Regions from separate parts of the Paeniglutamicibacter sp. GQ140 genome, predicted to be linked through region 1. Evidence: riboswitches for the same ligand, from Rfam matches in the RefSeq annotation. Region 1 holds a riboswitch; each other region holds the start of a gene.
The links. A riboswitch is a leader RNA that binds a small molecule or an ion and turns the genes downstream of it on or off. The one in region 1 is predicted to bind thiamine pyrophosphate.
Positions count from the first base shown of each region.

Region 1 (7,682 bases):
CGGTGCCTTGGAAGGCTCGGGATCCTGCGTGGGCTCCGGCGAAGCGGTCGGGGCCTCGGTTGGCTCGTCGGTCGGTTCCGGCTTCCGCTCCGGCTCCGCGGCGATGGTGAAGGTGCTGGACGTGGCGGCCGAGGAAACCCCGTCGATCACCTGTACGGCGGTGATCTTGTGGTCCCCTGCCTTCAGGTTCCCGGGTGCCAACACCGTCCATGCCCCGTTGACCACCACGGCGGCCAACTCGTTCTCGTTGCCGGCCGCGGCCGTGGCGACCCCAGTTTCGCTGCTGGCCGGGACAGCGGTGAGCTCGGAGCCATCGAGGGTCACCTTGATGGTGGACCCGTTGATGCCGAAGCCGCTGATGGTCTTCGGGGCCTTGTCGAAGGCGAATTCCTGGCCGTCGGTCGGCGAATCGATGGACGGCGCCACCGGGACGACCTTGAAGGCACTCGTCACCGGGGAAGAGGTGGTCTCGCCGATGCTCTGCACGGCGGTGACGCTGTGCGGGCCATAGGTAAGGACCGCATCGTCTTCCAGCGTGACGCTCCAGGTGCCGTTGTCCCCAACGGTGGCTTCCCGCGTGACTGCCCCGGTCAGCTTGACCATGGCGCCGGCAACGCCGGTACCCGAGATCACTCGCTGATCCTCGGTGAAGGTCTTGCCGTTTGCCGGTCCGGTGATAACAGGCGCGGCGAGCAGGATGGTGAAGCTGCTGGTGGCGACCTTCGACGTCTCGCCGTCCAAGGCCTGGGCGGCGGAAACGGAGTGCTCGCCGTAGGACAGCGCGGTGGGGAGCTTGACGCTCCACGTGCCGTCGGCGGCGACCTTGGCGGTGCCCGCGGCATCGCCGGTCAGCGTCACGGTGGCTCCGGCAACGCCGGTACCCGAGATGACCGACACCGCTGCCTCTAGGGTGGCGCCGCTCTTCGGGCTGGTGATGGCAGGGGTGCCGATGACGACGTTGACCGAGCCCGCGGTGGTCGCCGACTTGTTGAAGCCGTTGACCGTCTGGACGGTGAAGTCGTACTTGCCGTAGGACGTCGGCGCCTTGAAGCTGAACTTGCCCGCGGAGACCGTGGCGCTGATGGGCTTCTGGCCGTCCGAGCGGATCACCACCTTGGAGCCGGACGGGGCGCCGGCCACGGTGCCGGAAATCGTTGAGCCTGCCGCGATGTCCGCGCCGTCGGACGGCGAGGTGACCACCGGGGCATTGAGGAACATGGCGATGGAGTAGCCCTTGGCGTGCTTCAGGCCGTCCTTGATGTCCGTGAAGTAGGCCCGGCCGCCATCGGAGGTGGATACGGCGCTTGTCACGCCGACCGCCGTGCCGCCGGCAACAGCGGATCCACCGGAGTCGCCCTCGTTGGCCTTCAACAGGTCGGCGTTCACCATGCCGAATCCGCGGACACCTCGGACGTCGCCTTCCCCGTTGTACCCGCCGACAAGGAAGATCCCGACCTCGTCGACTTTGCCGCAGGTCCAGCCGGTGGTGCGGCCGGACTTGCAGACTTCGGCGCCGATGACGGCGCTGGCCACGCCTGTCACCTTGGTACCTGAATCGCGCTCGTCGGCGCCCTTCCAGTCCGTGACCATGGACTTGAGATCCAGGTCCGGGTTGATTTCGTCGATGACGGAGATGTCGGTCCCGACGTTGCCGATGTCCTCGGCCGACGCCCCGGGCCCATAACCGGTCACGGAGCTGTTGCCGGGGCCGCCGAACTGAGAGAAGCCGAACGTTCCCAGGGAGGCTCCGATTTCTTCGAATTCGTTCGGCGCGGTGTGTTCCATGATGTTGACGTTGGTGATTTCGCCGTCGCGCTCACAGTGACCGGCCGAGATCGCCGCGTCCTGGCCTGCGGAATTGAAGCCGTTGAAACCAATCGAGCACAACGCCACAGTGGTCGGGCTGGTCCGTGCGCCGTAGCCCATGCCGCCGAGCACATCGCCCGCGACTGCCGTCTTGGCAGGTCCCTCGGCTTTCTCGATGGTGACCTTGGTGTACTGCTGCGCGAATTCCTCGGGGGTCAGCTTCCCGCCGAATCGCAGGGCGGTTGCCTTGGGGGTCTCAGTCGCTCCCTTGCTTTCGAGAGTGGCCACTCCACCGGTGCGAATGACGAAGCTGTTGGCGCCGGTCTTCATGACGGCCTGAAGCTGGGACACGGCCTTGGGCTCGACGTTTTCGACGTAGGCCTTGAGCAGCGAATCCGCACTCTTGGGCGCTGACTTGGCAACGATCTTCGGCACGGCCGTCGCCTCGGTCTTCGGGCTTTCGGCGACCGGGAGCTTCGACGGAACAGCCGCGGTTTCCTTGCCCTCGGGAGTCTTCACGGTCTCAACGCTCTTCGGCTCCGCCGAGGCGACGACCTCGGGCTCCGCCACGATGTTCAGCTCAACATCTGTGCCCTCGGTCAGTTCGTCGAGCTTTTCGGTGACGGTTTTGAGGGAAGATGCAGCCACAGTGACATTGATCTTGTTCTCGGTGATTGCAAAGTCGGCGACCAGCTTCGCCTGCTGCAATTCCTTGGTGAGCGAATCGACAACGGAACTGAGCTCGCGGTTCTTGTAGAACTCTTCGATGGTGATGCCAAGGTCGCGCTCCACTGCCTCCTTGAGCCCGCTAGGCAGAGCCGCCTGGCTCTGGTCTTTCGTGGCCTCCGTGCTCGAGGCGGCCACAGACCCGGCAGATGTCGGCTCCGGGTGGCGAGGGCCGGCACCGTGGCGAAACTGCTGCCAAGCACCAATGCCGTGGTGGCGGCGGCAATAGTGCCGCGCTTCATCAGCGCACGTGAAGATTCGTGCATATGGAGATCTCCCAATTCAAGGTGTGGTGCCTCGCTTTTGTGTGCGCCGCGTCTGTCGTGGGACATCCGTTTGGGCATACCGCGAGCAATGACTGTTACCGAAATGAAACCCTAACTCGTGTAGATATCCACGAACAAACCATTTCGGCAGCAACATCCACCCGATGGACCATTTGACGCATCAACCACTTTGGGAAAAAACGCACAATCTCGGGGCCGCATCGCCCAGAGACTCTCATCACACCCACCGACACGCCCGGGCGCAATTTCCTCATGTCACCCACGTATTTACTATGTAATTCGCAGACTTTGCTCAGTTTTCCCGGGCGCGCCCGCGCTTGCCTTCAGGGCCGCGGCCCCAGTCTTGTGCATTTTAAATACCCTCTGGACATACTTTAATATCCGACCAAATCCACGAGTGGCAACTGCAACACATGACCATCCGACAACCTCTGCACGAACAGTCGACGTACGCCTGTGGAAGGCTTCACGTGCCGTCTCGCCGGGTCGATATCGTACGCGCGGCACCCGGGATGGTTATGGGGACCTTGCTGCGCGTGCACTGGCGCGTAGCGTGCGCATCGGCGGGCATCGGCGCATCGAGGGCGAAGCCGGCGAAAGTGCGACGTGCGGGCCGCTGGAGGGAGGGCGCATAAGGGAGACCGGTGCCGCCTTGCATTCCAGATGGGCAGCGATACGTCGACGAGGACTGTTGAGGCCGGCGGCGTCATGTGAAAACGGGGATGGCATCCTGTTGCATCCGTGCAAGGGAGAACGGAGCAGGTCCGCCGTGGGCAGGTGTGCTCCGAAGCGGGCATCGTGCAGACCGCAGGAAGCCTGCATCGGAGCGAAAGTGCCCGGCCGGCCAATGACGTGGCCGATGCCCCGGATGGTTGGTTAGTTGGCGCCTGGCATGAGGCCCTGGGCGGCTGCCCCGTCGACAGCGCGGCCGCTGCCAAGTGGCCAAATCACGTCGGTGACCTTGCCGATGACACGATCCGAGACGATCATGCCGCCACCGGGCGCTCCCAGCAGCGCGCGCGAGTCCTCGGACACCGAGCGGTGGTCCCCCATGACCCACAGCCGCCCTGCGGGAATCCGAACGTCGAACTCCATATTGCTCGGCTTGTCCCCGGCGAAGACGTAGGGCTCGTCAAGCGGGACGCCATTGACGCTCAAACGCCCGTCGGCACCGCAGCAGCTGACGGTGTCGCCGCCGACGCCAATGACGCGCTTGACGTACACCGAGTCGCTGCCGGCCAGACGCAGCGCCCAGGCCAGGGAGTCCAGGGCGTTGGGACGCTGGTACGGCAGGAAAGAGCCGCGTCCGTCGAAGATGACCACGTCCCCGCGTTCGATTTCGGCGTCCTTGTAGGCAAGCCGGTTCACGAGCAATCCCTCACCCGGGTTCAACGTGGATTCCATGGAAGTGGAACCGATGTAGAAGAAGTCAACGACGGTGGCGCGAACGCCAAGGGTGATCACCGCCGCAGCAGCAAGCGCGCCAACGGCAAAGCGCCAGCCCCTCGAAGGGGACCGGCGCTTTGTCGAAGCGGAAAAACGTTCCGATTCAGTAGATCGATCCACGATGGATCCCCATCCATGCCGCCCGCTGGGAGGCAGAGATGAAGGCTCTCGCTTTTCTGGCTACTTGGCGGTCCGGAAGTCGCGCTTTTCGCGGATCTTCGCGGCCTTGCCGTGGCGATCGCGCATGTAGAACAGCTTGGCGCGGCGAACGTCGCCGCGGGTCAGCAGCTCGATCTTGTCCAGAACCGGGGAGTGCACCGGGAAGGTACGCTCTACGCCGACGCCGAAGGAGACCTTGCGAACGGTGAAGGTTTCGCGAACGCCGTCACCCTGGCGGCCAAGGACGAAGCCCTGGAATACCTGGACACGGGAGTTCTTGCCTTCGATGATGTTGACGTGAACCTTGACGGTGTCACCGGCGCGGAAGTCCGGGACATCGCTGCGCAGCGAGGCTGCGTCGACAGAGTCGAGAATACGCATGATTGCATCTCCTAGGCAGACGCCGCAGGTCACCTACCTTAGACACGGACCGTCATTGTTCCTCAAGACGCACGTGGGCGTCGAGGGAAAGATGTGGCGGTCCGAAGCTTAGTACCACGATCCGTTTGCGGATCGGCGGTAGGTCCAACTGTTGATTCGTTCCCCCTGCGGCAGGAGCAGAACCCAGTAGACCCAAGAATCTATTTTGCCATACTCCGGTGCAAGGCGCGAAGTCCCGGACACGCACGCGGAAAAGCGCATCGTGGATCCCGCCCCGGCCCGCCGGGCGTACGTCCTCCACGTTGGCACTTCCTCCCCGCTGCCACCGCTTCATGACGGGCCGAACTCCGCCGCCAACCAGGCCTTGCGGGCCCAAAGGGCCGGGAATCCGACGGCAACAACGCCCGACCCGACGGCGTCCGATCGCCACGCTTGGACAGCGCGGACTCCGGGCCGCGGGACCTCATGCAACGCGCCGGTGCGCAAGGTCACAAACACTGGCGCGTTGAATGATGTGATAGTTTCGCTTACGACCACACGGGGGCCCTTGCAAGGGCTGAGATCGAGCTGACGCAGCGAGAGACCGTTGAACCTGTCCGGGTAATGCCGGCGAAGGAAGTGAGTACTCCTTGAGCAACACCATTTCAATGCACAGCCCTGTCCAAGATGCCGTGGAACCCTCCGAGACGCAGTCCCTGAAGTCCCACTCGCTGGCCTACATCGAAGACAACGAGTCGGGGATCAGGGTCCCGGTCACACAGATCGCACTGGAGCCCTCCCCCGGGGGAAAGGACAACGCGCCGCTGCAGGTCTACCGCACAGCCGGCCCGGGAAGCGACCCTGTGGTTGGCCTGCCCGCGTTCCGCAGCACCTGGATCGAGGATCGCGCCGACACCGAGGCGTATGCCGGACGTGAAAGGAACCTGCTGGACGACGGGAAGTCAGCGGTCCGCCGGGGCAAGGCGTCGGCCGAGTGGAAGGGAAGCCGGCCGGTTCCCCGACGCGCCCATGCCGGAAAGCGCGTCACCCAGATGCACTACGCCCGGGCCGGCGTCATCACCCCGGAGATGCGCTTCGTCGCCCTGCGCGAGAACTGCGACGTCGAGTTGGTGCGCAGCGAGGTCGCCGCGGGCCGGGCAATCATCCCGGTGAACATCAACCACCCCGAGTCAGAGCCGATGATCATTGGCAAGGCGTTCCTGGTGAAGATCAATGCGAATATAGGCAACTCGGCAGTCACCAGCTCCATTGCCGAGGAGGTGGACAAGCTGCAGTGGGCCACCCGGTGGGGTGCCGACACCGTGATGGACCTGTCCACCGGCGATGACATCCACACCACCCGCGAATGGCTGATCCGCAACGCCCCGGTCCCCATCGGCACCGTGCCGATCTACCAGGCGCTGGAAAAGGTCAACGGCGAGGCCAACGCCCTGACCTGGGAAATCTTCCGCGACACCGTGATCGAGCAGTGCGAGCAGGGCGTTGACTACATGACCATCCATGCGGGGGTGCTGCTGCGCTACGTGCCCCTCTCGGCCAACCGCGTGACGGGAATCGTCTCGCGCGGCGGGGCCATCATGGCCGGCTGGTGCCTGGCCCACCACCAGGAGAACTTCCTCTACACGCACTTCGACGAGCTGTGCGAGATCTTCGCGCAGTACGACGTGGCGTTCTCCCTGGGCGACGGGCTGCGCCCCGGCTCCATCGCAGACGCCAACGACGCCGCCCAGTTCGCCGAGCTTGACACCCTGGCCGAGCTCACCGCGCGGGCCTGGGAGTACGACGTCCAGGTCATGGTCGAGGGACCCGGGCACATCCCCTTCCACCTGGTGCGCGAGAACGTCGAGCGCCAGCAGGAGCTGTGCCAGGGCGCGCCCTTCTACACGCTGGGCCCGCTGGTGACCGACATTGCCCCGGGATATGACCACATCACCAGCGCCATCGGCGCCACCGAGATCGCCCGCTACGGCACCGCGATGCTCTGCTACGTCACCCCCAAGGAACACCTGGGGCTGCCGAACAAGGACGACGTGAAGTCCGGGGTGATCACCTACAAGATCGCCGCCCACGCTGCGGATTTGGCCAAGGACCATCCGGGCGCCTCCGAGCGCGACGACGCGCTGTCAAAGGCCAGGTTCGAGTTCCGCTGGCGCGACCAGTTCGCCCTGTCGCTGGACCCGGTCACCGCCGAGTCCTTCCACGACGAGACGCTGCCGGCCGAACCGGCAAAGACCGCGCACTTCTGTTCCATGTGCGGGCCGAAGTTCTGCTCCATGCGGATCAGCCAGGACATCCGGGATGAATACGGCTCGGCCGACTCGCAGGCGGCAATCGCCGAGATGGTGGGCGGGATGCGCGAAAAGAGCCAGGAATTCCTGGCCTCCGGGGGCAAGGTCTATCTGCCCGAGCCCGGGATGCCCGCCAGGGCGTAGCGCCGCCGGCTGTCGCCAACCCGCTCCGGGCCAGATGAAAAGGGGGCTGCCCCGCCTTCCCGCATCCGTGGGTAGGCGGGGCAGCCCCAACATTTTCCGGGCGGCCCTACTCGGGCGCGATCTCGTCCTTGGGCACGATGCGCCCCTCGACGATGGCGAAGCCGTTGTGCCAGAGGGTGTCCCGGTCGTGGCGGTTCAGCGTGGCCGGATCCAGCTGCACGATCAGGTCCGGGCGGCGGGCCGCGGTGCGCTCCAGCTGCTTGTTGCGGCGGAAGCGTGCGATCTTGCCGTGGTTGCCCGAGAGCAGCACCTCGGGAACCTCCCGGCCCTCCCAGGTTCCGGGCTTGGTGTACACGGGGTACTCCAACAGACCGTCGGAGTGCGACTCTTCCACCAGGGAGTCCGGGTTTCCGATGACCCCGGGGATCAGGCGGCCGATGGCCTC
Region 1 covers NZ_JCAXDW010000007.1:191,080-198,761, reverse strand. The annotation lists gene AC6CHY_RS12270 (hypothetical protein) at 1-2,598, opposite strand, end outside; gene lepB (signal peptidase I) at 3,696-4,385, opposite strand; gene rplS (50S ribosomal protein L19) at 4,446-4,805, opposite strand; TPP riboswitch at 5,333-5,440, shown strand; gene thiC (phosphomethylpyrimidine synthase ThiC) at 5,453-7,237, shown strand; gene trmD (tRNA (guanosine(37)-N1)-methyltransferase TrmD) at 7,344-7,682, opposite strand, start outside.

Region 2 (7,682 bases), on a different contig from region 1:
CATCTTTGCCGCCGCGAGGGAGGCAGGGTGGGAGCTTGGCTACGGGCCGCTGACGCCGGAGAACCTGATGGATGCCGAGGGCGTCTGGCTGGTGTCCAGCGTCCGGCTGCTCACCCCGGTGAACTCGATCGACGGCACCGCCATTGCCCGCGACGGGCAGCTACATGCCGAACTCACCGCCATGGTCGACGCCATCCAATAAACGCGCTTTTCGCATCCGCTCCCCCGGCGGATGCCGGAGAAGATTCGAGGTTTCCCCATGCAGGAACTGTTCCAGTTGGTGCCCGCCGCCTACGTGGTGCTGCGCCGCGGCGGCCAGGTGCTGTTGCAGCTGCGCCAGAACACCGGTTTCATGGACGGGCACTGGGCCTGCGCCGCGGCCGGGCACGTGGAGCCGGGGGAATCGGTGGATGCCGCCGCGGTGCGCGAGGCGGCCGAGGAGCTGGGGCTGCGACTGGATCCGCGGGACCTGCTCCCGCTGTCCACCTTGCACCGCACCAACGGCGGGGATGCCCCGCGCGCCCAGCGCGTGGATTTCTTCTTCGCGGCCAACCGCTGGGACGGGGAGCCGAGAATCATGGAGCCGGAGAAGTGCGCAGCCATCGAATGGTTCGACCTGGACAGGCTGCCTGCTCCCATGCCGGAACACGAACGCTACGTGCTGGAAAACCTTGCCGCCGGGACCTTGCCGGCCATCGCCTCGCTGGGCTTCCCCTAGCCGGCGGCACCGCGTAAAACTGGCGGGTTCCGGTCCCGATGCATCTTGCGATGCACCGGGACCGGGACCCGCCCGTGCGTTGGCCTAGGTCCAGACCAGGTTCCACGTTCCCAGCGCGAGCGCGGCCCAGGTGGCGGCGGCGCCCAGCAAGAGCCCCGCTGCCACGATGGCCGCATCCCGCCGCCCGTACGCCGAGGTCCTGAGCCAGGTGCGCGCATTGGTCCCGAAGCCCTTGGCCTCCATGGTGATCGCCAGCCGCGAGGCCCGCCGAATGGCCTGCACCAGCAGGCCGAAGACCTGCCCGAGGTTGGCGCGCATCCGCTGCCCCACCGAACCCCGGCTGCCCACGCCGCGGGCGCGCCGGGCCATGCCCAGGGTGGTCCATTCCTCGATCAGCAACCCGAGCAGGCGCATGCCCGCCAGCGCGCCGAGCACAAAGCGGTGCGGAAGCCGCGCCTTTTGCGCCAGCGCGTTGGCCAGGTCGGTGGGGTCGGTCGTGAAGAGCACCAGCACCGCGGGGATCGCCACGGCGAAGGCACGCATGCCGGTGGCGGCACCGGCCGCCAGCGAGCCCTCGGTGATGTCGAAGATGCCCAGGTCCAGCAGCACCGCACCGGAGTCGTTGCCCACCAGCGCGGTTCCCCAGGCCCCGAAGAGCGCGGCGAGAAGCAGTGGCCAGCCCCGGGCCAGGAAACGCGGGATCGACAGCCCTGCCAGCGGCAGCGCCAGGATCGTCGCCAGGACCACCAGGGAGCTGCTGACCCAGTCCATCGAGGCCACCAGCGGGATCGTTGCCAGCGCCACCGCGGCCAGCTTGGCCAGCGGGTTCGCCCGGCCCAGGAAACTGGCCCCGCCGCGGGCATCGGCCTGCAGCAACCCGGGGCGGGCCCCGGTCTCCGGGTTCCCGTCCCGGCCGCCGGGGGCATCGAGGACGAACTCGTTGGCGCCCAGGGCGCGGGCGAAATCCGCGTCGTGGGTCACGGCAATGATCGCCGTGCCATGCGCCAGTTCCTCGCGCAGCAACAGTGCCAGCTCCCGCCAGGTATTGGCGTCCTGGCCAAAGGTCGGCTCGTCGAGGATCAGGACCTGCGGGGACGAGGCCAGGACCGTGGCCACCGAGAGCCGGCGCTTTTCCCCGCCCGAAAGGGTGAAGGGGTTTGCCTCGGCCAGGTGCCCCAGCCGCAGCCGGGCCAGCAACGACTCGACCCGCGACTCGATCTCCGGCTGCGTGAACAGCGGTTCCCGGGTGCCGGGCTTGACCGCGTGCGCCGGGCCAAAGGCCAGCTCCTCGGCCACCGTGTTGGTGACGAATTGGTGTTCGGGTTCCTGGAACACCGAACCGATCCGGCCCACCAGCTCGGTGGCCCGCCAGTGGTAGGGGCGCGCCTCGGATCCGGCGGCCAGTTCCGCGGTGGCCAGCACCGTGCCGGAGGCCTGGGGCAACAGGCCCCCCAGGGTCAGGGCGAAGGTCGACTTGCCCGAGCCGTTGGCCCCGCGCACGCTCCAGGCCTCGCCCGCCGCGACCCGCATCTCAAGCCCGCCGGCGGCGACCGGGCCGCCGCGCTTCCGGGCGACGGCCAGGGAACCGGCCTCGAGCAGCAGTGCTCCGCTGCTCCCTGTGTTCGGCCTGGCCTCGATGGCCGGGGTGTATCCGGGCACCCAGACCCCGGCGGAAATCAGTTCCCCGCGGACGGCGCCGGGCCCGAACAGCTCGTCCGGGGTTCCCTCGTGGGCGATGCCCCCGCCCGGTTCCAGCACGATGACCCGGTCCATGTGCGGCGCCCAGGCCTCCAGCCGGTGTTCGACGATCAGCAGGGTCGCCCCGGTGGCGTCGAGTGCACGGATCACCGCGTCGCGGACCTCCAGCACGCCGGCCGGGTCGAGGTTCGCCGTCGGCTCGTCCAGCAGGACGAGTCCCGGGCCCATGGCCAGGATCCCGGCCAGGGCCAGGCGTTGTTTTTGCCCGCCCGAGAGCGCCGCGGTGGGGTGCTCCAGGGGGACGTCGAGTCCCACGGCGTCCAGGGCGTCGACGATGCGCCGGGCGATCTCCTCCGGCGGCACGGAGAGGTTTTCGGCGCCGAAGGCCACATCGTCACCGACCCGGGCCTGGACGACCTGGGTTTCGGGATCCTGCTGCATGAGCCCGACCAGGCCGCGGCCCTGGGCCACGGGCGTTCCGTCCAGCAGGAGCTCGCCGGAGGAATAGGCCTCGTCGTCCTCGTGCAGGACCCCTGCCAGCGCGTAGAGCAGTGTGGACTTGCCCGCGCCCGAGGGCCCGGCCAGCAGGACCCGCTCCCCGGCGCGGATGTCCAGGTCAAGGCCCCACAGGGCCGGTTGGGCGCGGTCCGCATGCCGCCAACCCCAGTTGCGGGCGCTGACGGACACGGGCGCGGAGAGCCGGCGGGCCTGCCCCGGGGCGTCGGCCTCACGGTGCAGCATCGAAGGTGAAGACATGATGGCGGCCGCGTCCTAGAGGATGGGTTCGGTGGCCGCCTTGCGGCTGGCTAGGGCGCCCAGGGCGCCGGTCTTGGCCAGGGCGCGGGTGGCCAGGAAGGACAGCAGCCCGGCGATGACGATGCCCGAGATGGTCATGAACGCGATGTAGGCGAAAAGCATGCCGGTGGTGTATTCGGGGTACCAGCGGAAGATGAAGGTGTCGTTGACGCTGCCGAAGAGCCCGGCGCCTGCACCGGCCAGCAAGGCCACGGGCAGGTTGAACTTGCGGTAGCGGAACGCGGCGAAGACCGCCTCGGCGCCCAGGCCCTGGATCAGGCCGGAGGTCAGCACCGTCAGCCCGAATTCGGACCCCATCAGCGCGGACACCATGGCCGCCACCAGTTCGCAGAACAGGGCCGCGCCGGGCTTGCGGATGACCAAGGCGCCGAGCACCGCGGGAAAGAGCCACATGCCCGAGACCAGTGCGGTCGAGGGCGGGAAGGCCAGGAACAGGAAGTCAAGCAGGTGGTGGGTGCTGTTCCAGGCCCAGAAGATGACGCCCGAGGACACGGCGATGACCGCTGCAATGACGATGTCGACGACGCGCCAGGACGTGGTTGCCGTTTTGGGCCCGGCGGGCTGGTTGGTGGTGCTCATGATCGTGATCCTCCTTGGATACAAGGAGGGGAGGGAAAACGTTTGTTTCAACGCACCCCTGAGAACTCGACTTCCTTCGCCGGTACTAGCCGGGGCAGGTTCGAGGGTCTGCGGTTCTCCGCACTCTCAGCGCCTTGGTGCGAATTGCTTCGCACGACGCTCCCCTGTCGTGATTGTTTCAGTCCTATGATGCTACCTCAGGCTATGCTGGGGCAGGTACCGTTGCCCGCAACATTTGGGAGTCCCCATGAACAGTTTGATGAAACTTATCGGCCCAGTTATTTCCATTGCCGCAGGATTCTTGGGCGGGAAGATCGTCGACAAGGCATGGCTTGGCTTCACCGGCCAGCAACCGCCCAAGCGAGGCAACAAGGAAGCACAGGCCGAGGCCAGCATGCGCCAGGCGATTGCCTTCGCCGTCCTTTCTGCCACGACCGCCGCCCTGATCCAGGTGCTCACCGACCGCGGCACCCAAAGGGCCCTGGCCCGGTTCGCCAAAAAGGCCTAAGCCACCAATGACTCGGGGGCCCACGGATTTCCCGTGGGCCCCCGAGTCGTTTCCGGCGCTGCCGCCGGCTCCGGGACACGGGTTACGGACCCGGGCCCCGCGGAGTCTAGTCGATGAAGTCGGTGCGGTCCCGCGGCCTGTCGCGGCCGATTTCGTGTTCCTCCCGCTGCTCGGCGGCCTCGACGACCGCCGCCAGCTCATCGGCAACGAGGGTCTCGCGCTTGAGGTGCCGCGTCCGGTATCCGGCGCGTCCGACCATGTGTGCCGAGACCGGCGCGGTGAGCAGCTGCAGCAACCAGGCCAGCACGAGCACCGGCAGCACCGCCCAGGAGCGCAGTTCCAGCCCGAGCGCCGCCAGCAGCAGGAACAGGCCCAGCACCTGCGGCTTGGTCGCGGCGTGCAGGCGCGAGAGCAGGTCGGGGAAGCGAAGCATGCCGATTCCCGCGGCCAGGGACATCAGGCAGCCGACGATCATGAACGTCCCGGCAACGATGTCGATGAGCGTGTCAAGCATCAGGCGTTCCTCCGATCCGTGACGAAGCGGGAAACCGTGACCGACCCGACGAACCCGACCAGGCAGGCCAGCAGCACAAAGACCAGGTTGTTGGCGTGCTGGTTGACGGTCATCTCGATGCAGAGCGCCGCGGAGATGATCAGGAGCAGCACGTCGGTGGCGATGACGCGCTCCAGGATGGACGGGCCCTTGGCCAGCCTGACGATGGCCAGGCAGGCCGCAATCGAGAGCGTGATTCCGCAAATCCACAGGACGATGTTCATGAAGGTGCTCCGTGTTCCTTGCTTGGTTCCGTCTTCTCGGCGTTCAGCGCCGCAAGTTCCTCGGCGGTGCCCATCATCCGGATCAGCCGTTCCTCGATCAGCAGGACCGATGCCCGGGCCTTTTCCACGCCCGCCTGGTCGTTGACGTTGAGCACGTGCAGGTACAGCGTGGAGGACCGTCGGTCCACCTCGACGACGTAGGATCCGGGCACCAGCGTCAGCACGTGGCCGACGAAGGTGACCAGCAGGTCAGACTCGGTGCGCAGCGTGACGGTGATGACCGCGCTGGTGGTCCGCGGCCCGCGGAACACCGCCAGGTACATGACCTCGAAGCTGGCCCGCGTCACGTCCCGCAGGAACGCCCCGATGAAGACCACGGCACGCCAGATGTTGAAACGCCCCGAAAGGATGATCGGCGGCAGGCGGAAGACCCGCACCAGCAGCAGCGAGATCAGCAGCCCGAACACCAGGTTTCCGATGGCAAAGTCCTGCCAGAGCGCGCCCCACACCAGCATCATCCCTACCAGCAGCGGAATCTCCTGGCGCAGCGTGGATCGCTGGCGCTGCCCGCTCTCGTCCTTGGCGTCGGCCAGACGTTGTTCCCTGCTCATCGTGCTTGCCCCTCTCCGGCTCCGAGGACGGCCTCGATGTAGTTGCCCTCATCGAGCATCTGTCCGGCCACCCTGTCGCTGAAGTCGAAGAGCGGCCCGGCAAACACCGTCAACGCCACGCCCACCAGCACCAGGGCGGCGGTCATGGCCAACATGCCGTTGGGCAGCAGGGCCGCGTTTCCGCGGTCGCTGTAGCGGCTGGCCGGTTCGTCGGCGACGATGTCGTAGGTGGCCCCGCGCGCCGCGGAAACGCCAACGAGCAGCAGCGGGTCCGGGTCCGAGGCGTCCTCGGCATCGCGCCAGAACGCCCTGTTCCAGATGCGGGCCACGGCCAGCAGGGTCAGCAGCGAGGTCAGCAGCGACACCGCCACCAGCACCCAGGCCATCGGGGTGCCCAGCTCGGCGCCGCCCTGGACCAGGCCGAGCTTGCCCAGGAACCCGGAGAACGGCGGGATGCCGCCCAGGTTCATGGCCGGGACGAAGAAGAGCAGCGCCAGCAACGGCGAAAGCTTGGCCAGCGAACCGAGCCGGTCGATGTTCGAGGTGCCGGCGCGGCGCTCGATGAGGCCCGCGACCAGGAACAGCGAGGTCTGCACCACGATGTGGTGGGCCACGTAGTAGATGGTCGCCCCGAGGCCCAGCTGGTTGCCCACGGCGACGCCGAAGATCAGGAAGCCGATGTGGCTGGTCAGCGTGAAGGAAAGCATGCGCTTGATGTCCGTCTGTGCCACGGCGCCGAGGATTCCCACCAGCATGGTCAGCCCGGCCACGACCATCAGCGCATCCGAGAGCCGGTTCCCGGGGAACAGCAGGGTCTCGGTGCGGATGATGGCATAGACGCCGACCTTGGTCAGCAGCCCGGCGAACACCGCGGTGACGGGGGCAGGGGCCGTCGGGTAGGAGTCGGGGAGCCAGAAGGACAGCGGGAAGACCGCGGCCTTGATCCCGAATGCCACCAGCAGCATCACGTGCAGCACCGTCTGGGTGCCTTCGGAGATCTGCGGCAGCTTCACCGCCAGGTCGGCCATGTTCACGGTGCCCACGGCCGCGTAGATCATGCCGATGGAGATGAGGAACAGCAGCGAGGAGGCCACCGAGACCACCACGTAGGTGGTTCCGGCGCGGATGCGCGCGGTGGTCCCGCCGAGCGTCAACAGCACGTAGGAGGCCGTCAGCAGGATCTCGAAGCCCACGTAGAGGTTGAACAGGTCCCCGGCCAGGAAGGCGTTGGACACGCCCGCCACCAGGATCAGGTAGGCCGGGTGGAAGATCGACACCGGCCCGTCCTCGTCCCCGTCGGCCAGGCCCTGGCTGGTGGCGTAGAGCAGCACGGCCAGGGAGACGATGGTGGAGACCACCAGCATGAAGGCGGAGAAGCCGTCAACGACCATGGAGATGCCGAAGGGCGGTGCCCAGCCGCCGAGGGTGACCGAGTAGGTCCCGCCGTCCCAGACCGTGGCCAGCATCCAGGCCTCGAGGCACAGGGTGATCACCAGCACGCCAATGGTGACCGCGCGCTGGGTGCGCCGCTTGCGGCGCAGGATGAAGGCAAGTGCCGCGCCGAAGATCGGCAGGGCCACCGCCAGCGGGGCGAATGAAACGGCGCTCAGTGGTGCATCGATCATGCGCTGGGCCCCGCTTCCTTGGTGTTCCCTGCAGGCACTGACTCGTCCCCCTCGAATTCGGTGGTGTCCTCCGGGACCGGGGAGTCTTCCTCGAAGTCGAAGGTCGACTGCTGCGAGACGCGAAGGTCCTCGTCGTCGTCGGCGACCACGTCGGCCCGGGAGATCACCCAGGAGCGGTAGATGATCCCCAGCATGAACGCTGTCACCGCGAAGGTGATCACGATGGCCGTGAGGATCAGTGCCTGGGGCAGCGGGTCGCTGTATTCCTGCGCGTCAAGCGCCGACTGGTACAGCGGGGCCTCGCCGCGGCGCCCGCCGGCCGAGAGGATCAGCAGGTTCACCCCGTTGCC
Region 2 covers NZ_JCAXDW010000016.1:83,659-91,340, forward strand. The annotation lists gene AC6CHY_RS18245 (aminodeoxychorismate lyase) at 1-202, shown strand, start outside; gene AC6CHY_RS18250 (NUDIX domain-containing protein) at 260-718, shown strand; gene AC6CHY_RS18255 (ATP-binding cassette domain-containing protein) at 803-3,157, opposite strand; gene AC6CHY_RS18260 (ECF transporter S component) at 3,188-3,811, opposite strand; TPP riboswitch at 3,866-3,987, opposite strand; gene AC6CHY_RS18265 (DUF4235 domain-containing protein) at 4,059-4,319, shown strand; gene mnhG (monovalent cation/H(+) antiporter subunit G) at 4,426-4,833, opposite strand; gene AC6CHY_RS18275 (MrpF/PhaF family protein) at 4,833-5,096, opposite strand; gene AC6CHY_RS18280 (Na+/H+ antiporter subunit E) at 5,093-5,707, opposite strand; gene AC6CHY_RS18285 (Na+/H+ antiporter subunit D) at 5,704-7,332, opposite strand; gene AC6CHY_RS18290 (Na(+)/H(+) antiporter subunit C) at 7,329-7,682, opposite strand, start outside.
Region 2: linked by a shared signal. The riboswitch ahead of AC6CHY_RS18260 (ECF transporter S component) and the one ahead of thiC (phosphomethylpyrimidine synthase ThiC) in region 1 are both predicted to bind thiamine pyrophosphate.

Region 3 (7,682 bases), on a different contig from region 1:
TGAGGTTGAAGCCGTCGCAGGCGCCCGTGGCGAACCATTCCTCGATCTCGTCCGCGACCTGCGAGGGAGTGCCGATCATGGTTGCATGCCCTCCCCCCGCGGCCAGGAATCCCAGCAGTTCCCGAAGCGTGGGCTGCTTCGTTTCAATGATGCGTTGCACCGTGAGGTAGCGGCCCTGCGGGCCGGAGAATTCCCCGGCGGGAGGCAGCCCGGCCACGGCCCCGTCCAGCGGATGGGCGGTGTAGTCCTGGCCCGTGAACAAGTTGAGCTGGGCGATGGCCGAGTCGATGTCCAGATAGGCATCCAGCGCGGCCTTCTTGGCCCGTGCTTCCTCCGGCGTGGCACCGATATACGTGACCAGCCCGGGAAGGACCGGAACCGTGTCCCCGGAGCGTCCGGCCAGGACCAGCCGTCGGCGGATGTCCGCGGCGTATTCCAGCGCCGATTCCCTGTCCCAGGAAACGGAGTAGATGGCCTCGGCATGCCGGGCGGCAAACGAGCGCCCGGATTCCGAGGAGCCAGCCTGGAAAAGCACCGGCCGCCCTTGTGGGCAGCGGGGGACGGTCAGCGGGCCGGCGACCGAGAAGTGGGTGCCGCGGTGATTGACCGGGCGGATCTGGGACGGATCAAGGAATTGACCGGCCTCGCGGTCCACAGGCAGCGCCGAATCGGACCACGAATCCCACAATCCCTGTACGGCATCCACGAACTCCTCGGCGCGCTCATAGCGTTGTGCATGGCCAGGCAGGGCGTCCATTCCGTGATTGCGGGCCTCTGCATCGAACATGGAGGTCACGACGTTGATCCCGGCGCGTCCGCCACTGATGTGGTCCAGCGAGGCCAGCAGGCGCGCGGCATGGAACGGTGTGTAGAAGCTGGCCGAGATTGTGCTGACCAGCCCGATGTTTCTGGTGGCCCGGGCCATGGCACTAAGGGCGGTCACCGGCTCCAGGAACCAGGGGATCCCTGCCGCGTATTCGTGGTTCACGCTCTGTCCGTCGGCAAAGAAGACAGCGTCCAGGCACCCGCGCTCGGCGAGGCGGGCCAGCTCCTCGTAGTAGGCAATGTCCCCGACACGGTCGGCGCTCGAGTCGGGGTGGCGCCAGCCCATGGTGTGGTGGCCCGCTCCGTAGATGAAGGCGTTCAAGTGCAATTGGCGAGTAGTGCCCATGGCAGGTGCCTGCCCTTCCTAGTTCATCACCAGTCCGCCGTCGACAACCAGGTTCTGCCCGGTCACCGCCCGGGACCACGGGGAGGCAAACAACAGTGCGGCGTCGGCGAATTCGGCCGGGGAAGTGACCCGGCGCAGGGGAGTGGAGTCGGCGATCAGGTCGAAGACGGCCTCGGGGGTGGCGGCCGACGCGTCGGTGGTGCGCAGCAGGCCCCCGGAAATCATGTTCACGCGGATGTTTTCCGGACCAAGGTCCGAAGCGAACGTGCGGGTCAGGGACAGCAGTGCCGCCTTGGCCGCGGTGTAGTCGTGGTACGGGACCACGGGGTTCTGGAAGAGGTTGGTCCCGATATTGATGATGTTGCCGAAGCCCGCAGTTCTCATGCCCGGCAGCGTTGCCTGGATGGTGTTCAGCGCGCCTCCGATGACGCCGGTGAATTGCGCGCCGAATTCCGAGTACCCAATTCCGTCGGCCTTCGCGCGTGCGTCTCCGTTGAAGGAAAAATTAGGCAGGGCATTGTTGATGAGCGTGGTGATGGGAGCGCCAAAGTGCCCGCGCGCGGTGGCCACCAGTTGTGCGACCTGATCCGGCTCCGCCACGTCGGCGTGGACTGCGATTGCTCGACTGGCCCCGAATTCCGCGGCCAGTTCATGAGCGGCGGATTCGCTGGAGCGGTAATTCAGTACGATCCGAGCGCCCTCGCGGGCAAAGGCACGGGCCAGGTCCGTGCCGAGCCCTCGTCCAGCGCCGGTGATCAACACGGTTTGGTCCTTGATAAGCATCTTCTTGCACCCTTCGGTTGGGCGAAAGGATGCCATGGAACCAGCCGCCGGGTGCCCAAAAATCGGGTGCAAGCGCAGTTCATGCCGGACCGGCATCCCTTCGCTCGGATTATCGAGATCAGGTTCAACGGGTCTATCTCTCAGCCGCCAGGCGGCACCCCGTGTCGAGTCCTGTGGCCAACCTAGCACCGGTCCGAGGCAATTCTCGAATCACGGGCAACGCAGCGGAGGCGACACACGCCTGGCGCGATCCGTCCCTGTCAGCGGGCTGGGGCACCGATGCGGCAAACTAGTGTGGGTGAGCCAGATGCGAATAATCCAGACCATTGCCGCCGAGCTAGCTTCAGGGGGTGCCTCGGTTGCCGACTGGCAGGTGAAGGCCGCCGTCGAATTGCTCGACGCCGGATCCACCGTTCCCTTCATTGCCCGATACCGCAAGGAAGTCACCGGCACCCTGGACGACACCCAGCTACGGCTGCTCGAGGAGCGGCTGCGCTACCTGCGTGAATTGGAGGACCGCCGGGAAGCGATCCTCAAGGCGATCGAGGAGCAAGGCAAACTCACCGATGAGTTGCGGGCCGCCATCTTGGCCGCCGGGACCAAGGCTGAGCTCGAGGACCTGTACCTGCCCTACAAGTCCAAGCGCCGCACCCGCGCCCAGATCGCGCGCGAGGCGGGGCTAGAGCCGCTGGCCGACTCCCTGATCTCCGACCCGGCGCAGGACCCCGAGGCCCTGGCTGCCACGTTCCTGAACCCCGAACACGACATCAATGCCGCAACCGACGCGCTGGCAGGTGCCCGGGCCATCCTCACCGAACGTGCCTCGCAGGATGCGGTGCTGGTCTCCGAACTGCGTGAACGGCTCTGGACAGGAGGCAAGATTGCCTCCAAGATCGCCCCCGGCGCCCCGGCCTCGGACGCCGCAAAGTTCTCCGACTACGAGGACTTCGTCCAGCCCGTAGCTTCCCAGCCCTCGCACCGCATCCTGGCGCTGTTGCGCGGCGAGCGCGAGGGAGCGCTGAACCTCGAGCTCGCCGAGGCGGATCCGCGCGACGACGCAGCGCTCTCCAAGGCACGCGCAGGATACGAGGCCGCCGTCGCCCGCTCGCTGGGCATCAGGGCCGGCGCGGATGCCCCGGCCGGCAAGTGGCTGGCGCAAACCGTGCGCCTGGCCTGGCGCGGACGGCTGCTGGCACGGCTGGAGGCGGACCTGCGTACGCGGCTCTTTGAGGCCGCGGAGGAAGCCAGCGTCAAGGTGTTCGCAGCCAACCTGCGCGACGTTCTGCTCGCAGCTCCCGCCGGGAACCGGGCGGTGCTGGGCCTGGACCCCGGGCTGCGCACCGGGGTGAAGGTCGCGGTCGTGGACGCCACCGGCAAGGTTGTGGACACCGCCACGATCTACCCGCACGCGCCGGCCAACAAGTGGGGCCAGTCCGTTGACACCCTGGTGGGATTGGCCGCGAAGCACGGTGCCGAACTGATCGCAGTGGGCAATGGAACGGCCAGCCGGGAGACCGACAAGCTGGCCGGGGACGTGATTGCCAAGCTGACCAACAAGCCGGCCAAGGTGATTGTCTCGGAGGCAGGAGCCTCCGTGTACTCGGCCTCGGCGCTGGCAAGCGCCGAACTGCCGGAGCTGGATGTCTCCATCCGCGGTGCTGTGTCCATTGCCCGCCGGCTGCAGGACCCGCTGGCCGAACTGGTGAAGATCGAGCCCAAATCCATCGGTGTGGGACAGTACCAGCACGACCTGACCCCGGCCAAGCTGGACCGCTCCCTGGACGCGGTGGTCGAGGACTGCGTAAACGCCGTCGGGGTGGACGTGAATACCGCCTCCCCGGCACTGCTGGCCCGCGTCGCGGGCGTCGGGACGCTGTTGAGCCGCAACATCGTCGAGCACCGCAACGCCAACGGCCCCTTCACTACCCGCAGATCCCTGCTGAAGGTCCCGCGACTGGGCGCCAAGGCCTTCGAACAGTGCGCCGGATTCCTGCGGATCACCGGAGGCAAGCAGGTTCTGGATGCCTCCGCCGTGCACCCCGAGGCCTACGGGCTGGCCGAAACGCTGTTGGCGGCGGCCACCGCGCAGAACCAGTCTGTGGCCACGCTGAATGCGGCGGACTTCGTCACCGAGCAATTCGGCCTGCCCACGGTCAAGGACGTCATGGCCGAGCTGGTGCGCCCTGCCCGCGACCCGCGCCCCGACTTCAAGACCGCGAACCTCAAGGAGGGCGTGGAAAAGATCTCCGACCTGCAGGTCGGAATGGTCCTGGAAGGCACGGTTTCCAACGTGGCCGCCTTCGGTGCATTCGTTGACGTGGGCGTCCACCAAGACGGCCTGGTCCACGTCTCGGCCATGAGCAACAAGTTCATCTCCGACCCGCGCGAGGTTGTCACCTCCGGCCAAGTCGTCAAGGTCAAGGTCCTTGAGGTGGACCCGGCGCGCAAGCGCATCTCATTGACCCTGCGTCTGGACGACGAACCGGGTGCCAAGACCGAGCGGTCTGAACGGGCGCCGCGTGGCACCCGGGGACCGGAGGCGCGGGCCCCACGAGAGTCCCATGGGGCACCCCGCGCCAACAGGGGCGCACAGCAGGGGAGCCCCAAGGCCGCAGGCGGCAACACGGCCATGGCCGAAGCCCTGCGTCGTGCGGGACTGAGCGGCTAGCGTCTGCCGAGAGCACCACCGAATCGGTGGCGGCCCCAATGGGCCGCCACCGGAAATGCAACGTTTCCCGGAACTGGCGTAGCGTTGCAGGCACTGCCCACGTGAACCTGCACCGGCGTGCCGGCCACAAACCGCAAGGAGAGAAGCGCGCCATGGACGGCGAATCACTGACCGAATTGATCGCGACTGCATTCATGGTGCTGCTCATGGCCGCGATGGCATGGATGATGAGGGCCGCGGCCTCCGGGCGGATCAAGCGCAATCCCTGGGTCGGGATCCGCACCGCTGCCCTGATGCACTGCGATACGTGCTGGCTCCTGGGCCACCACGCGGCGGCGAACAAGGGCATCTTGGGCTGCTGGCTTGCCGCGTTGCTGATGGCAGCCAGCGGCATCGTTTCCATGCTGGTGGCACTTCCTGCTTTTGTCCTCCCCGCAGCCACGATGGCGGGCGTGGCAATAATGCTGGGCGGCGTGTTGCTTGGGCTGCGCGACGCCAACCGGGCGGTTGCCAAGATCCACGCCGGGGAACGCATTATTTCCTCCTGACCGGGCCCAGCCCGGGAGTCCGAACCAAGGTGAGCATCACCTTGGTAGCACCTCCCCGGGACCCAAAGCATGCCATATTTACCCCAAGGTAAGTACGGCCATACTTCGGTGACAAGGCCCAAAGGAGTGCGTAGCGTGGGTGCCATGGAACTTACCGGAAAGCTTGCAGACGCATTCAACGACCAAATCACCCTGGAACTCCAGGCCTCGACGGTGTACCGCCAGCTGGCCATCGAAATGGATGTCCTGAGCCTGCCGGGCATCGCTGCCTGGTTCCGGGCCCAGTCCGCCGAGGAACTGGAGCACGCGGAAAAGTTCATCGCCCACATGACCAATCGCGGGGCGCACCCCTCGATCGGTGCCATTGGGGCCCCGGAATTGAACGTGGCTACGGTGGACGGTGCCTTCCAGGCATCCCTTGACCACGAGAAGAAGGTCTCCGAATCGATTCGCGACCTCTATCGCCTTGCCCACAATGAGGGCGACATTGACTCGGTGCCACTGCTGACCTGGTTCATCGAGGAGCAGGTCGAAGAGGAAGCCACCGTCGGTGAAATCCTTGACCGCGTGAAGATGATCAACAACGACGGCAACGGCCTGCTTCGCCTGGACGGCGAACTGGCTGCACGCTAGGAACGACCGTCGCGGGTCACCCGTGACGATGATGTGACCAAGGCCCCCGGCTCGCGACTGGGGGCCTTGGTCGTGTGTGCAATAACATGGGGTAGGGCATGTCCAGGTGCCGCGCCCCGATACGTGGTTTTACGTGAACGATCCGGGCGGATAGTGACGCCTTCAGGGCGTTGCTCCACACATGCCAGTTCCAGGTCAACCACTTGTTCAGTGAGGTCATCAAAACGTGTTTCACATCCGTGCACGCATGGCTTTGACCAACCCCGGTGCGGTCGCGCCCCGGTACGGAATGGCCGCATGAAGAAGTTCGACTTCGCACGCACGGCGCCGATGCCGGCCCCGGTGCAAACCGCGGGACCCACGCACCGCACCACGGCGGAACTCAAGCTGCGCAAGGGTGCCGGCAGGCACTACTCGGTCCAATATTTGATTCCCCAGAGCACCCCGGTGTATCTGCTGCGTGTCAGCGGCTTGTGGGCAAGCGTGCAGCACGGCCAAACCTTTGGATGGCTTCCGGCCCAGTGCCTTGAGCGCCTCGAGGCGCCCCGACGCATGCCCCAGGTTCCGGTGCGCCCGGTCGCCAGCCAGTCGCCGGTGGGCTCGGCCGCAGTCGGCGGCGCCGCCAGCGCGCCGGAAGTGCCAGACGAAGACTTCATCCCCACGCACCGCAGCACCGCCGACCTGAACTTGCGCAAGGGCTCGGGCACCAACTATCCGGTGCTGCGCGTGCTGGCGGCAAATATCCAGGTCCGCAAGTTGGACGAGCTGGGCACTTGGGCAAAGATCTCCACCGGCAAGGACATTGGCTGGGTTCCCAGCGCCTATCTGGCTCGCATCAACGTGAGTCGCCCCTCCACCGGGATACAGCCCATGGCCCCGACCGAGTTCACCACCACCGTGCGCTTGAATGTCCGCAAGGATGTAGGCGACCACTTCCCGGTACTGCGTATCATTCAGGCTGGGACCCTCGTCAAGGTCAACGGGAAACTGGGGCCGTGGCGCCGGATTTTGCTGGATCAGGAAACCGGCTGGGTCCCGGCGAGCCAGCTGCAATTGCGGTACGTCGCCTCCACTGCTCCGGTCACCACCACCGCGACCACCCTGTACCGGGGAGCCTCCGCCAATTACCGTGCCCTGGCCGAGCTGGGCGCCGGCGAGCAACTTGAGGTCATTGCAAGTCGCGGACAGTGGACCAAGGTCCGTGCTGGAAATCTTGAAGGTTGGGTCCACAGCTCCCACTTGGGCTGACAAAACCAAAACATTGCCGAAACTCCCTGCCATTTGTTGTACTTAGTGCATAAAGTATGGGATTGGGGGCAGAACTTTGTGGCGCTCCCGCACACTCACACCTACTTGTGGATTCCTTCCGGGGCCACAAACCTTTCTTGAGGGAGACCACCGACGATGGCCATGCCGAAATGCTTCCGCGCCCTTTTCTCGGGGGTGTTGGTTGCGGGTTTGGTTTTTACCGCCCTGCCCGCCGTCTCCCAAATACGGGTGGATGCCGAAACCTCCAGCAAGATCCGCGCCGGCATGTTCGCCTTGCCGCTGGATTCGAAAACCTACCGGATGACCTCTCCTATGGGGCCGCGCTGCATGCCGGTGGTGGGAGGATCCACCCACCACCTGGGCCAGGACATGGGCACGGCAAACGATTCCCCGATCTATGCGGTGGCAGCGGGAACCGTGCGCAAGATCGTTCGGGGCACCAATTCGACCTCGGGCCAAGTCGTGGTCACCCACCGGATCGACGGGACGACATATGAATCGGCCTACATGCATATGTGGCCCAATGACGTCCTGGTCAAGGAAGGCCAAAAGGTAGAGGCAGGGCAGAAGATTGCCTTGGTGGGATCCTCCGGTCCTTCCACGGGCCCGC
Region 3 covers NZ_JCAXDW010000023.1:1,128-8,809, reverse strand. The annotation lists gene AC6CHY_RS19875 (LLM class flavin-dependent oxidoreductase) at 1-1,171, opposite strand, end outside; gene AC6CHY_RS19870 (3-oxoacyl-ACP reductase) at 1,190-1,954, opposite strand; TPP riboswitch at 2,033-2,126, opposite strand; gene AC6CHY_RS19865 (Tex family protein) at 2,262-4,622, shown strand; gene AC6CHY_RS19860 (SdpI family protein) at 4,775-5,170, shown strand; gene AC6CHY_RS19855 (ferritin) at 5,315-5,803, shown strand; gene AC6CHY_RS19850 (SH3 domain-containing protein) at 6,101-7,051, shown strand; partial or broken gene AC6CHY_RS19845 (SH3 domain-containing protein) at 7,262-7,682, shown strand, end outside.
Region 3: linked by a shared signal. The riboswitch ahead of AC6CHY_RS19870 (3-oxoacyl-ACP reductase) and the one ahead of thiC (phosphomethylpyrimidine synthase ThiC) in region 1 are both predicted to bind thiamine pyrophosphate.

Region 4 (7,682 bases), on a different contig from region 1:
AGAAGCTGATGGGCGAGGTCCGCTAGGAACCCCACCCCTCCGCCCGCACAAAAGCAGCGGCCACAACCGGTCTTCGAGATCCCGGTGTGGCCGCTGCTCGCGTCTGGGGCCGGTGTTCCCGGCTAGGAGGAATAGGAAGAAAACGAGGCGGTCAGGACGACGATGAGGAAAAGCGCGCCCAGCACGATGAACCCCAGCATCAGGTAGCCGGTCACAAGTCCCGCAATGGCGATTCCGCGCATGTGGGGTTCGCGGCGAAGGGCCAGGTGCCCGCAGATGATCGCGGCGATCTGGGGAAGAAGCAGCATCCCGCCGGTGACCACGCCGATGATTCCGGTCACCAGTGACACGATGGCCAAGACGCCCGCCGGCTGCTGGGCCTGCATCGGGTAGCCGGGCTGCGGGTGGGCCTGTGGCGGGTATTGCCGCGGATGGCCGGAGGGCCCGCCCGCCTGCTGTGCGGAGTTCTGTCCCGGCCTGCCGCCCTGGCCGGCGAATCCGTATCCGCGTCCGTCCGGGCCGCCGGCGACCGGCGGCGCATCCAGCGGCATGTCGAGGTACGGGTTGCGCGGCGGTGCCGCGTGCGGGTTCTGCGACCAGCGCGGGTCGTTGGGATCGCCAAACGACGGTCCGTTCTCGGGTTCGTGCGCTGCGTCTTCTGGATTCCCCATGGTCCCTTTTCCTCACCGGCACCCGGCCGACCGGGCGCTCCCAGGCGCCGGCGCGGCGCCGTACCTGGCCCCCAGTTTAGCCACGATTCCCCGGCACAGCGCACTCACATTCGCCGCTCAGGAACCGGTGGGAGAGTTGGCCCCATGTACAAGGCAACACATCCTCCGGCCGCGGACCCCCTACCCCGGCACCATGCCGTTCCCCCGTATCTGCTGATGTCGATGGCGGCCTGCGACGGCGCCTGGGAGCCGCCGGAGGGAATGCGCGCATTCATCTCCCCGCCGCCGCCTCCCGAAGACCATAAGGATCCCGGGAACGAGGTCCGTGCCCGCATCGCCACCAGGGCGCGCCGGACCCTGCTGCTTGACCAGGCCCTGTTGCATGACCGGGCCACCACGGCCACCGACATCCGTCGGCTCATGGGGCCCTCGGGGCGCCTGGCCCGAACCATCTCGGACGCACAGGGTGCCGAGACCACCCCCGGGTCGGCCACCCGCACGGAGGGCCGGGCACCCGTGGAGGACGAGGACGCCAACCGCGCCTACGAGGGGCTGGGCGCCGTCCACAGGTTCCTGGTCTCGATGCTCAGGCGCAATGCGCTTGACGGCGCCGGGCTGGACCTGGGCGGCACCGTGCACTACGGGCTGCACTACGCCAACGCGTTCTGGGACGGCACGCAAATGGTGATGGGCGACGGGGACGGGGAGGTCTTCGAATCCTTCACCTCCTCGCTCTCGGTCATCGCGCACGAGCTGGGCCACGGCCTGCTGCAGTACACCACCAACCTGGAATACCGCGGCCAGTCCGGCGCCCTCAACGAGTCCATGGCCGACATCCTCGGGGTGCTGGTGGAGCAGTTCGTGGCCGGGCAGGACGCGGCGGACGCCAGCTGGCTGGTCGGCGAGGGGCTGTTCACCGACAAGGTGCGGGGCCGGGCCCTGCGCTCCCTGGCCGCCCCCGGCACCGCCTATGACGACCCCATCCTGGGCAGGGACCCGCAGCCGGCAACGATGGCCGGCTATGTGGACACGGAGGAGGACAACGGCGGGGTTCACCTGAATTCCGGCATCCCCAACCGTGCCTTCCATCTCTTTGCCACGGCCCTGGGCGGCAAGGCCTGGGAAACCGCCGGGTCCCTCTGGTTCAACGTGATCGCCACCCGCGCATTGCCCGGGGACGCGGACTTCGGCACCTTCGCCGAGCAGACCCTGCTCCAGGCCCGCCGCGACCACGGCGCAGGGTCGGCCGTGGAGCTCGCCCTGTCCGGGGCCTGGGACGCCGTCGGCGTGGTCCCCCGCGTGCTGGACACCGCAGGGCAGTAGCCCGTCGGCGCGCGGTTCCACGGCATCCCCGGGGACCCCTCCGCCACTCGCGGACCGCCTTGCGCGACCCGGTGCCGTGTTTTCTCCAGCCCCCGGCGGGCAATCAATGAGAAACTGGTCCCATGGCCCACCCTCGCGCCGGCACCCCGGCACTGCCCCAAGACCTGATCGATCTCTCCGCGGTGCGCGACGCGTACTTTGACATCCACCCGGATCCCGCCGACCCCGCCCAGCGCGTGGTCTTTGGCACCTCCGGGCACCGCGGAACCTCGCTGAACGGCTCCTTCAACGAGGACCACATCGCCGCCATCACCCAGGGAATCGTCGAATACCGGCGCGGGCAGGGCATCACCGGGCCGCTGTTCGTCGGCAAGGACACCCACGCGCTCTCGGACCCGGCGCAGGACACCGTGCTCGAGGTCCTGGCCGGAAACGGCGTCGCCATCCTCGCCGACGCGCGCACCGGCTGGACCCCCACCCCGGCACTGAGCCACGCCATCCTGGGGCACAACGCCGACCCGTCCGCTCCGCGCGCCGACGGCATCATCATCACCCCCTCACACAACCCGCCGGCCGACGGCGGGCTGAAGTACAACCCGCCGCACGGCGGGCCGGCAGACACCGACGCCACCGCGTGGATCGCGAACCGCGCCAACGAGCTGCTGGAGGCCAAGCTGGCCGGGGTCAAGCGCATCTCGCTGGGAGTCGCACGCCTGAATGGCAAGATCGGTTCCTTCGACTTCATGTCCTCCTACGTCAACGACCTGCCCTCCGTGTTGGACCTGGACGCGATCCGCGACGCCGGCATCCGCATCGGCGCCGACCCGATGGGTGGGGCGGCCGTCGACTACTGGGGCGCGATCGCCGAAACCCACCGGCTGGACCTGACCGTGGTCAACCCGGGGGTGGACCCCCGCTTTGCGTTCATGTCCCTGGACACCGACGGGAAGATCCGCATGGACTGCTCCTCGGCCGACGCGATGGCGTCGCTGATCGCCGCCCGCGACTCCTTCGACATCGCCACGGGCAACGACGCCGACGCGGACCGCCACGGCATCGTCACCCCCGATGCCGGGCTGATGAACCCCAACCACTACCTGGCCGTGGCCATCGAGTACCTGTACGCGCACCGCACCGGCTGGTCCCCGCAGGCGGGCATCGGCAAGACGCTGGTCTCCTCCTCGATGATCGACCGCGTCGCGGCAAAGCTGGGCCGCAAGCTGGTCGAGGTCCCGGTGGGCTTCAAGTGGTTCGTCCCGGGCCTGCTGGACGGATCCGGGGCCTTCGGCGGCGAGGAATCCGCCGGCGCCTCCTTCCTGCGCCGCGACGGGCGGCCCTGGACCACCGACAAGGACGGGATCCTGCTGGCGCTGCTGGCCAGCGAGATCACCGCTGTCACCGGGTCCTCCCCCTCGAGGCACTATGCCGCGCTGGCGGCCGAGCACGGCTCCCCGAGCTATGCGCGGATCGACGCCCCGGCCGACAGGGAGCAGCGCGCGCGGCTGGGGAACCTCGCGGCCACCGACGTGGCGGCCGAGATGCTCGCCGGGGAAAAGATCACCGCGCGGCTGACCGAGGCGCCGGGCAACGGGGCGAAAATCGGCGGGCTGAAGGTCACCACCGAAAACGCCTGGTTTGCCGCGCGTCCCTCCGGCACCGAGGACAAGTACAAGATCTATGCCGAGTCGTTCCTGGGCGACGAGCACCTGGCCCGGGTCCAGTCCGAGGCCAAGGACATCGTCTCCGCAGTACTCGCCTAGCCGGCGCCTGTCCCGGGGGGGGTCGCCGCTGCGGGACGGCGCCCATCCGGGCCGGGCTTCCGTCGGATCAGGCAGGTAAAAACTCTCCCACAAGCAAATATGCGCCTTGTGGAATGCCTACATCAGCCTGTCGATGAGCTTGGACTTCGCCCAGGTGTACGGCGGGTAGATCGCCTTGAGCGTGTCGACCACGGTGGTCTTGCCCATCACGGAACGCATCTGCGAGAGCCGCTCGAAGCCATGCCGCCCGTGGTATGAACCCATGCCGGAGTCGCCCACGCCGCCGAAGGGGAGCCCCGGGACGGCCAGGTGCAGGTTGGGGGCGTTGTGCACGATGGCGCCCGCGCGCACCTGGTCCCCGAAGGCGGACTGCAGCCGCGGGTTCTCGCTGAAGAGATAGGCGACCAGCGGGGTCGGACGCGCATTGATGAAGCGCACCGCCGCGTCGAAGCTTTCCACCTCGATGATCGGCAGGATCGGTCCGAAGATCTCCTCGCGCATCAAGGGCGAGCCCGGATCCACGTTGGCCATCACGGTCGGCTCGATCTTCAGGGTGTCGGCGTCGTACCCGCCGCCGACGAGGACCTCTCCGTGCTCCAGGTAGGAAACCAGCCTGTCGAAGTGGGCCTTGTTCACGATGCGGCCGTAGTCGCGGCTGGCCAGCGGGTTCTTGCCGTAGAACGCGGTAATGGCCTTGGCCAGCTGCTTTTCCAGGCTTCCCGCGGCGTCGCCGACCGCCAGCACGTAGTCGGGGGCCACGCAGGTCTGCCCGGAATTCATGAACTTGCCGAAGGCCAGCCGGCGCGCCACCGTGGCGGAGGCCCCGTCCATCACCACGGCCGGGGACTTCCCTCCCAGCTCGAGGGTCACCGGTGTCAGGTGCTCGGCCGCGGCACGGGCCACGATCTTTCCCACCCGCTCGCCGCCGGTGTAGAAGATGTGGTCGAAGTGCTGTTCCAGGAGCACCTTGCTGGTTGACGCCCCGCCCTGGATAACGGCGCACGCGCGGTGGTCAAGGAACTTGGGGACCAGCCGGCCCAGCAGCGCGGAGGTCGCCGGGGCCAGCTCCGAGGGCTTGAGCACCGTGACGTTCCCCGCGGAGATGGAGGCAACCAGCGGGGCGAGGATCAGCTGCAGCGGGTAGTTCCAGGCACCGATGACCAGCACCACTCCCAGCGGCTGCGGCTCGATCTTGGCCGCCGCGGGATGCAGCACCAGCGGGATCTTCACCGGCTTGGATTCCATCCACTCGGAGAGGTGCAGTTGCGCGTGGTCGATTTCCGCGCGCACCATGTCGATTTCCGTCATCTTCGCCTCGACCGCCCCCTTGCCCAGGTCGTCGGCCAGCGCGTCGATGAAGTCCTGCTCGTGCGCGTCGAGCATCCGCTCGAGCGCCTTGAGCTGCGAGGCCCTGAAGCGGCGCGGGTGTGCCAGCCGGGTTGCCACCACGTCGTGCATCGAGGCGACGATCTCCATGATGTTTTCCGGCAGTTCGGGCACCACCTCGGGCAGCTCGAGCTCGTTCAGCGCCGTTGACTCGCGAGGCGGCGCGGATTTATGTGAAGTGTCGGATGTGCCCATGTCCCGAGCCTACGGCCAGTGTGGCATCGGCAACAGGCCGCCACGCTTGGGGCCGGTGCCGGGGGCGGTGCCCGGAGACATCGACTGCCCGCCCCGGCGCCCGGTGGGATAGGCTCGCGCATAGTGACACGGGGTGTCGGCGCATGCGGCCGGCTGAGATGAAACCCGTAGAACCTGATCTAGTTCGTACTAGCGGAGGGATGTTGCTCATGGAATCCATGGCGCCTTCAATTGTTGTATCACCCGGCGAGCTCGCCGATGCCCTGGGCGCCTTGCGCGCCTCCACGCCCCTGGTCCAGTGCCTGACCAACACGGTGGTCACCAACTTCACCGCCAACGTCTTGTTGGCCGCCGGCGCTTCCCCGGCCATGGTCGAGACGCCAGGGGAGGCGGGGGATTTCGCCGGAGTCGCGGCTTCGGTGCTGGTCAACCTGGGCACGCCGAACACCGAGCAGGCCGCCGCCATGCGCGAGGCCGTTGCCGGCGCCGGGGCCGCCTCGACCCCCTGGGTGCTTGACCCCGTGGCCGTCGGATCGTTGCGCGTGCGCACCTCGCTGGCCCGCGAATTCGCCGCCGCCGGACCCACCCTGATCCGCGGCAACGCCTCGGAAATCCTGGCGCTTGCCGGGGAGGCGGCCGGGGGTCGCGGCGTCGAGTCAACCGACTCGGTTGCGGCGGCGGCCGACGCCGCCGGGGAGCTGGCCAGGCGCACCGGCGCCGTGGTCGCGGTCTCCGGGAAAGCCGACCTGGTGACCGACGGGGCGCGCACGGTGTACGTGCACGGCGGCAGCGAGCTGCTGACCCGCGTCACCGGCGGCGGGTGCGCGCTGGGCGCGGTCTGCGCCGCCTTCCTCGCCACCGGCCCGGACCCGCTGGTGGCCACGGTTGCCGCGCACGCCTTCTACTCCGCCGCTGCCGAACGCGCCGCGGCCACGTCCGCGGGACCCGGGACCTTTGCCCCGCTCTTCCTCGATGCGCTGGCCGCCATCTCCCCCGCCGGCCTGGGCGCCACGGCGGTGCTCTCATGAGCGCCCGCGGCGTGTACCTGGTCGCGGATTCCGCCTCCACCGCCGGACGGCCCCTGGCGGAGATCGTGAAGGCCGCGGTGGACGGCGGGATCGAGACGGTGCAGCTGCGCTGCAAGGACCTGCCGGCGGCGCAATTCCTGGACATCGTCACCGCCTGCGCCCGGCACACCGCCGGGCGCGCGGCACTGCTGGTCAACGACCGCGTCGACGTGTACCTGGCCGCCCGTGCCGCCGGCGCCTCGGTGCAGGGGGTGCACATCGGCCAGTCCGACCTGCCCGCGGCGCTGGTGCGCGAACTGATCGGCCCCGACGCAATCCTGGGCCTCAGCGCCGCCACCGATGCGCAGATCGATGCGGCAAACAGGCTGCACGCCAACGCACCGGGCACCATCGACTACCTGGGCGTCGGCGCCGTGCACGCCACCCCGACCAAGAAGGACCACCCCGAACCGCTGGGCCATGCGGGCCTGGCCCGCGCCGCGGGACTCAGCGACCTGCCCGTTATCGCCATCGGCGGGATCGACGCCGCCGATGTGGCCCCGCTGGCCCGCTCCGGGGCCGCCGGCGTCGCGGTGGTCCGCGCCATCTGCTCCGCGCAGGACCCGCGCGCCGCAGCCACGAACCTACGCAACCTCTGGGAGGGCACCAAGCCATGAGCACCCCGAACACCGTGAAGAACATCCTGTCCATCGCCGGCTCCGACCCCTCCGGCGGCGCCGGGATCCAGGCCGACCTGAAGTCCATTGCCGCTGCAGGCGGCTACGGGATGGCCGCCATCAGCGCCCTGACCGCGCAGAACACCCGCGGCGTGAGTGCCGTGCACGTGCCGCCGGCCGGGTTCCTGCTGGCGCAGCTGCGCGCGATCTCCGAGGACATCTCCATCGACGCGATCAAGATCGGGATGCTCGCCAACGCGCGGGTCATCGACGAACTCGGCGGCTGGCTCGCCGGCATCCGGGCCGTCGGATCCGCCGCGCCGGCCGTCGTGCTGGACCCGGTCATGGTCGCCACCAGCGGGGACTCGCTGCTGGATGCCGACGCGGAGGCCGCCCTGCGTCGCCTCCTGGCCCACGTCGACGTTCTCACCCCCAACATCCCGGAGCTCGCGGTGCTGGCACGCGGCCCGGTGGCCACCGACTGGGAGCAGGCCGTCGCCCAGGCGCGCGGCCTCGCGGCCGAATACCGCCTGCTGGTGCTGGCCAAGGGCGGGCACCTGGAAGGGGACACCTGCAGGGACGCGATCATCGGTCCCGACGGCGTGCTCTGCGAGGTCGCCTCCCCGCGCCTCGCCACCGCCAACACCCACGGCACCGGCTGCT
Region 4 covers NZ_JCAXDW010000017.1:62,786-70,467, reverse strand. The annotation lists gene AC6CHY_RS18690 (peptide MFS transporter) at 1-26, shown strand, start outside; gene AC6CHY_RS18685 (DUF4190 domain-containing protein) at 123-671, opposite strand; gene AC6CHY_RS18680 (M4 family metallopeptidase) at 816-1,994, shown strand; gene pgm (phosphoglucomutase (alpha-D-glucose-1,6-bisphosphate-dependent)) at 2,117-3,754, shown strand; gene AC6CHY_RS18670 (aldehyde dehydrogenase family protein) at 3,872-5,335, opposite strand; TPP riboswitch at 5,455-5,553, shown strand; gene thiM (hydroxyethylthiazole kinase) at 5,545-6,363, shown strand; gene thiE (thiamine phosphate synthase) at 6,360-7,019, shown strand; gene thiD (bifunctional hydroxymethylpyrimidine kinase/phosphomethylpyrimidine kinase) at 7,016-7,682, shown strand, end outside.
Region 4: linked by a shared signal. The riboswitch ahead of thiM (hydroxyethylthiazole kinase) and the one ahead of thiC (phosphomethylpyrimidine synthase ThiC) in region 1 are both predicted to bind thiamine pyrophosphate.